DNA from 2 places in the Mesorhizobium sp. WSM3866 genome. Region 1 is predicted to be linked to the other one. Evidence: predicted binding sites of a transcription regulator. Region 1 holds the regulator's gene; the other holds the start of a gene.

Evidence for each region. Region 1 encodes PhoB, which activates phosphate uptake and scavenging genes when phosphate is short. Its sites were predicted from a motif close to TGTCATNNANCTGTCAT; they were not measured.
Region 2: a site for PhoB is predicted at 1,597-1,613, ahead of CK222_RS00795 (DUF1045 domain-containing protein). Genes of this name have one in related genera too.

Annotation. Positions count from the first base shown of each region.
Region 1 covers NZ_NSGC01000002.1:582,730-586,136, forward strand. The annotation lists gene pstA (phosphate ABC transporter permease PstA) at 1-396, shown strand, start outside; gene pstB (phosphate ABC transporter ATP-binding protein PstB) at 393-1,196, shown strand; gene phoU (phosphate signaling complex protein PhoU) at 1,217-1,921, shown strand; gene phoB (phosphate regulon transcriptional regulator PhoB) at 1,941-2,630, shown strand; gene CK222_RS07115 (ROK family protein) at 2,947-3,407, opposite strand, start outside.
Region 2 covers NZ_NSGC01000001.1:155,101-158,507, forward strand. The annotation lists gene iolE (myo-inosose-2 dehydratase) at 1-400, shown strand, start outside; gene CK222_RS00785 (hypothetical protein) at 464-676, shown strand; gene iolB (5-deoxy-glucuronate isomerase) at 690-1,502, shown strand; gene CK222_RS00795 (DUF1045 domain-containing protein) at 1,652-2,359, shown strand; gene CK222_RS00800 (alpha-D-ribose 1-methylphosphonate 5-triphosphate diphosphatase) at 2,390-3,407, shown strand, end outside.

The sequences.
Region 1 (3,407 bases):
CCCGTCGTCGTGCGCACCACCGAGGACATGCTGAACCTTGTGCCCAACGCGCTGCGCGAGGCCGGCACCGCCATCGGCGCGCCGCGCTGGGTGGTGATCCGCTCGGTCGCCTATCGCGCCGCACTGTCCGGCATCGTCACCGGTATATTGCTGGCGATCGCCCGGATTTCGGGCGAGACGGCGCCGCTGCTCTTCACCGCGCTCAACAACCAGTTCTGGTCGAGCAATCTCAACGCGCCGATGGCCAGCCTGCCGGTGACCATCTTCCAGTTTGCGCTGAGCCCTTATGAGGAATGGCAGCAACTGGCCTGGACGGGCGCACTGATAATCACCCTGACGGTTCTCGGGCTGAGCATCTTCGCCCGCAGCCTTACCGGACGCAGAGAGGACAGATGAAACCGATGTTGTCCACCGACCTGAACGTAGCCGAGACGACCGCCGAGAAGGCCAAGATCGAAGTCAAGAACCTCAACTTCTACTATGGCCAGTCGAAGGCGCTGAAGGACATCAACCTGTCGCTGCCCGAGCGCAGCGTCACCGCCTTCATCGGACCTTCGGGCTGCGGAAAGTCGACGCTGCTGCGCGTGCTCAACCGCATCTACGAGCTCTACCCGAAGCAGAGCGCCGAAGGCCAGGTGCTGCTCGACGGCAAGAACATCCTCGACCGTTCGCAGGACCTCAACCTGCTCAGGACCAAGATCGGCATGGTGTTCCAGAAGCCGACGCCGTTCCCGATGTCGATCTACGAGAACATCGCCTTCGGCGTCAGGCTGTATGAGAAGATCAGCAAGGCCGAGATGGACAATCGCGTCGAACAGGCGCTGAAGCGCGCCGCGCTGTGGAACGAGGTCAAGGACAAGCTCAACGCCAGTGGCCAGAGCCTTTCGGGCGGCCAGCAGCAGCGGCTCTGCATCGCCCGCACGGTGGCGGTGAAGCCGGAGGTCATCCTGCTCGACGAGCCGGCATCGGCGCTCGATCCGCTCTCGACCGCCAAGATCGAGGAGCTGATCGACGAGCTGCAGGCCGACTACACGATCGTGATCGTCACCCACAACATGCAGCAGGCGGCGCGCGTCTCGCGGCAGACGGCGTTCATGTATCTCGGCGAGCTGATCGAATTCGACCGGACCGAAAAGATTTTCACCTCGCCCCGCGAGAAGCGCACGCAGGACTACATCACCGGCCGCTTCGGCTGAGTTCATACGAGGACATAACCATGGCCCATACGGTCGCTTCCTTCGACGAGGATCTGAGGCAGATCAGCCAGCTCATCCGCGACATGGGCGATCTTGCCGGCTCGATGGTCGGCGCGTCGACCAAGGCTCTGCTGAATTCCGACAACGCGCTGGCGCAGCGCGTGGTCTCCGACGATGCCATCATGGACGCGCGCCAACGCGAGCTCGACGATCGCGCCATCACGCTGATTGCCAAACGCCAGCCGATGGCCGACGACCTGCGCAGCGTCGTTGGCGCCATCCGCATGGCCGGCGATCTCGAGCGCATTGGCGACCTTGCCAAGAACATCGCTAAGCGCGTCGGCTCGGTCGGCGTCAGCGCCGCGCCGCGCGACCTTTCGCACTCCATCGATTCGATGGCGCAGCTGGTGCTGATCCAGGTGCAGGGCGTGATCGAGGAATACGCGGCCGGCGACGCCACGGCGCTCGCCAAGCTCCGCAACGACGACGAGCGCATCGACGTCAAATACACCGCCGTCTTCCGCGAGCTCCTGACCTACATGATGGAGGATCCGCGCAACATCACGGCTTGCACGCATCTGTTGTTCTGCGCCAAGAATCTGGAGCGCATCGGCGACCACGTCACCAACATCGCCGAGAACGCCTACTATGTGCTGACCGGCACGCAATTGCCCGCGAATCGTCCTAAGCAGGACGAGACGACGATGTCGGCGCCGGCGGCCTGACCGCGAAGGTGCCTGCTATATGATCGCGCCACGCATCATGGTGGTGGAGGACGAGGAACCGCTGGGGGTGCTGCTCCGCTACAACCTCGAATCCGAGGGCTATCAGGTCGAGGTGGTGACGCGCGGCGACGAGGCCGAGATCCGCCTGCAGGAGAATGTGCCCGACCTTCTGGTGCTCGACTGGATGGTGCCGGCGGTGTCCGGCATCGAGCTTTGCCGGCGCCTCAGGATGCGGCCCGAGACCGAACGCCTGCCGATCATCATGCTGACCGCGCGCGGCGAGGAAAGCGACAGGGTGCGCGGCCTCTCGACCGGCGCCGACGACTATCTGGTCAAGCCGTTCTCGACGCCGGAATTCATGGCCAGGGTCAAGGCGCTGCTGCGCCGCGCCAAGCCGGAGGTGCTGTCCAGCGTGCTCAAGGTCGGCGACATCGTGCTCGATCGCGAATCGCATCGCGTCTACCGCAAGAAGAGCGAGATCCGGCTCGGCCCGACCGAGTTCAGGCTGCTGGAATTCATGATGCGGCATCCCGGCCGGGTGTTCTCACGCAGCCAGCTGCTCGACAATGTATGGGGTGAGACGATCTATATCGACGAGCGCACCGTGGACGTGCATGTCGGACGCCTGCGCAAGGCGGTCAACAACGGCCGGATGCCGGACGTCATACGTACCATCCGTGGGGCGGGCTACGCGATCAGGGAAGATTAGATCCAGGGCACCGAAGGTCTGACGGGTTCTATCTGCGCTGGCGGGTTATCGAGACGCTGGTGCTTCGCCGTCCACGGGCGGAGCACGAAGCGTCGCGACGCGGCGCAGACCCGACGATCCACGCGACTTCCACGCGCCGCGGCGGTGCAGAAATTCTGCTCCGCTCATCCGACGATTGAGGTAATGGCATGGATTCCAGGGTCTCCGCGACGGAGCTTCGCTCCTGCTCCGCCCTGGAATGACGAAGCTGCGGGGCCTTCGCTAATCTCCGGCGTCTGCAGGACGCACAGAAGCCAACGATCGCTATCGAAGCTGCTCAGGCCACGTTCTTGCCCGCTCTTGCCTGCACGCCCGGGGCGAAAATCTCCTGGTCGACGAAGGTCAGCGCGCGCACGGCGCAGCCTTCGCGGATCAGCGGCAATTCGTTCGGCTCGGTATCGAAGGAGATCGAGTTTGAATGCTGGCCTCCGGCGGTCTGGCCGATCGCCTCGCGCAGCGCCGGCTCGATCAGGTCAAAGGCGGCGGCGCTGACGCCGACCATGGCGACCGGCGCCGGGTCGATCAGCGCGAACAGGCTGCCAAGGCCGAAGCCCAGCGCCTCGCCGGCCCGGCGATAGGCCTCGCGCTCCGGGCCATCCGTCTCGCGCGCCTTGGCGGCGAGCGCCCGCATGTCGGCGTCGCCGACATCGACCGGCTCGGCGTCCTCGCTCATCTTCATGGCGCTGCGCCAGATGGCGTAGTTGCCGGCATAGGCCTCGACGCAGCCGCGGCGTCCGC
Region 2 (3,407 bases), on a different contig from region 1:
TTCCGGCGAGGGCATCCCGCTGCTGCTCGATGCCGGCCACCTCGCCTTCGCCGGCGGCGATGTGTTGCGCGCCATCGACAACCACCACAAGCGCATCAACCACGTCCATGTGAAGGACGTGCGCATGAATGTGATCGACGGGCTCGACCGCACGAAGCAGTCCTTCCTCGATGCCGTCGCGCTCGGCGCCTTCACCGTGCCCGGCGACGGCTCGCTCGATTTCGGCGCGATCGTCCAGCGCTTCGCCGACTACGGCTATGAAGGCTGGTTCGTGGTCGAGGCCGAGCAGGATCCGAAAAAGAACCCGCCGCTGAGGATGGCTGAGGTCGGCCACAAGGAGCTGATGCGGGTGATGACGGCCGCCGGTTATACGGTGGAGACGCAGGGCTTCCCGGCGTAAACGGTGGATTCGTCCGGCCGCTCGGTCTATCTGATGCGTTTGGACAAGTCCCGGATTGGCGCGATGAAAGACTATGAGCACCCCTTCTTCCGACCGCTGTGGCGGCGCATTGCCGTCGTTGCCGTCTGCCTAATCTGGTCGGTGATCGAATTCGCCTCCGGCACGCCATTCTGGGGTGTAATCGCGCTCGGCTTCGCCGGTTACGCGGTGTGGCAGTTCTTCTACCTCTACAAGCCGGCCGAGGAGCCCAAGCCTCCGGCCGAGCCGAAGGAATGATCCAGGAGACAAAATGTCGAAACTGCTCGTCAAGGCCGACAAGGGCCACGGCCACGTCGCCCACGTCACCCCGCAAAGCGCGGGCTGGACTTACGTGGGTTTCGATCTCCACCGGTTGCGGCCGGGCGAGACGGCCGCCGGCAAGACGGGCGAGCGCGAGGTCTGCCTGGTGTTCGTCACCGGCAAGGGCAAGGCTGCGGCCGGCGGCAAGGATCTCGGCCTGCTCGGCGAGCGCATGTCGCCCTTCGAAGGCAAGCCCTGGTCGGTCTATGTGCCGCAAGGCTCCGACTGGTTGGTGACCGCCGACACCGAGCTGGAGCTTGCCGTCTGCTCGGCGCCCGGTCTTGGCGGCAGCCTGCCCGCTCGCGTCATTGCGCCCGACGATCTCGGTCAGGAAGTGCGCGGCAAGGGCACCAACACCCGCTACGTCACCAACATCCTGCCCGAGGGCAAGCCGGCCGACTCGCTGCTGGTGGTCGAGGTCATCACGCCCGGCGGCCATACCTCCAGCTATCCGCCGCACAAACACGACCAGGACAATCTGCCGGCCGAGTCCTATCTCGAGGAGACCTATTATCACCGCCTCAACCCGCCGCAGGGTTTCGCCTTCCAGCGCGTCTACACCGACGCCGACAGAAATGGCGTGCGCGACCTGGACGAGGCGATGGCGATCGAGGACGGCGATGTCGTGCTGGTGCCCAAGGGCTACCACCCGTGTGCGGCCTGCCACGGCTATGATCTCTATTATCTCAATGTCATGGCCGGCCCGAAGCGGACATGGAAATTCCACAACGCCGCCGAGCATGAGTGGCTGATGAAGGCGTAAGATTTTTCATAGCCCTCAACCTGTTGGTCCAGTTCGGGAAAATCGTCGGCTAAGGACCGCCGGAGCCTGGGTTGCCTTCGAAAACCCATGAAAGCTTCGTCAATCCGTCATGGAAATCACCTATGGCAGCGGTCTGACGAGGATTTTCGATGCGCTATGCCATTTACTTTACCCCGAGGCAGGATGAGCCGCTGGCGCGGATCGCCGCCAACTGGCTGGGGCGCGACCCGTTCGGCGCGCCGACGCGGCCGGTCGAGGGTGTGGGTGACCTGTCGGCGGCGGAAGTTGCCTTCCACACCGCCTCGGCACGGCGCTATGGGTTCCACGCGACGCTGAAGGCGCCGTTCCGGCTGGCGCCCAGCGAAACGGAAGCCTCGCTGCGGGCAGCGCTCGACGATTTCGCCGAGGCCACGGCACCAGTCGTCGTCCCGCGTCTGGTCGTCGGCCAGATCGACGGCTTTTTCGCGCTGGTGCCGGGAAGTCCTTTCGAGCCACTCAACAGTTTCGCCGGCGAGGTCGTGCGCGCTTTCGACCGCTTCCGCGCGCCGCTGACCGAGGCCGAGATCGAGCGCCGCAGCCCAGACTCGCTGAAGCCGGATGAGTTCCGCAACCTCTGCCAGTGGGGTTATCCCTACGTCTTCGAGACGTTCCGCTTCCACATGACGCTCTCCGGACGGGTCGGGCCACAGGAAAGCCCGCGCCTTCGCGCTGCAATCGACAGCCTGTTCGCGGATGTGCTGCAGCGGCCGGTGCCGGTGGATGCGCTGACGCTGTTCGTCGAAACCGAACCGGGCGCGCCCTTCATGGTGCTCTCGCACCACGTGCTTGGACGCGGCCCGGCCAGAAAAACCGCCTGATGTCCGCCCGCCTGAGATAGGACTGCTGAAATGACCGCCGAGACCGTTTTGAACAATGCCCGCATCGTGCTGCCCGACGAGATCGTCGCGGGCTCGCTGCTGCTGCGCGATGGGCTGATCGCCGCGATCGAGCCGGGTGCGGCCCGCACCGGCGAGGACATGGGCGGCGACTACATCATCCCGGGTCTCGTCGAGCTGCACACCGATCACCTCGAAGGCCATTACGCGCCGCGTCCGAAAGTGCGCTGGAACCCGATCGCCGCCGTGCTCGCCCACGATGCGCAGGTGGCGACCGCCGGCATCACCACGGTGCTCGACGCCTTGCGTGTCGGCATGGACGAGGATGCCGACCTGAAGTCCGACGACGTGCGCAAGCTCGCCGACGCGATCGAGGACAGCGTGCGCCAGGATCGGCTCAGGGCCGACCACTTCATCCATCTGCGCTGCGAGGTCTCGGCGCCGGACTGCCTCGAGGCCTTCGCCAATTTTGAGACCGACGACAGGGTGAAGCTCGCCTCGCTGATGGACCACGCGCCGGGCCAGCGCCAGTTCGTCGATCTCGAGACCTACGCCTACTACTACCAGCGCAAGCTGAAGCTCACCGACCGCGACTTCCAGAAATTCTGCGCGAAGCGTATGGCCGAATCGGCCAAGTATTCCGGGCCGAACCGCGTCTTCATTTCCGCCGCCTGCCGCGAGCGCGGCATCGTGCTTGCCAGCCACGACGATGCGACGGCCGGCCATGTCGACGAGGCGGTGGAGCAGGGCGTGCGCGTTGCCGAATTCCCGACCACCGAGGAGGCGGCGAGGGCCTCGAAGGCGGCAGGCCTCGGCGTGCTGATGGGCGCGCCCAACGTCATGCGCGGCTCCTCGCATTCGGGCAATGTGTCGGCGCGCTCGCTTGCCGGCGACGGTTTGCTCGACATCCTGTCGTCCGACTATATCCCCTTCAGCCTGATCCAGTCCGCCTTCTTCCTCGGCGATGTCGTGGAAGGCATTTCGCTGCCGCAGGCGGTCGCCATGGTCTCGAAGAACCCGGCGGAAGCGG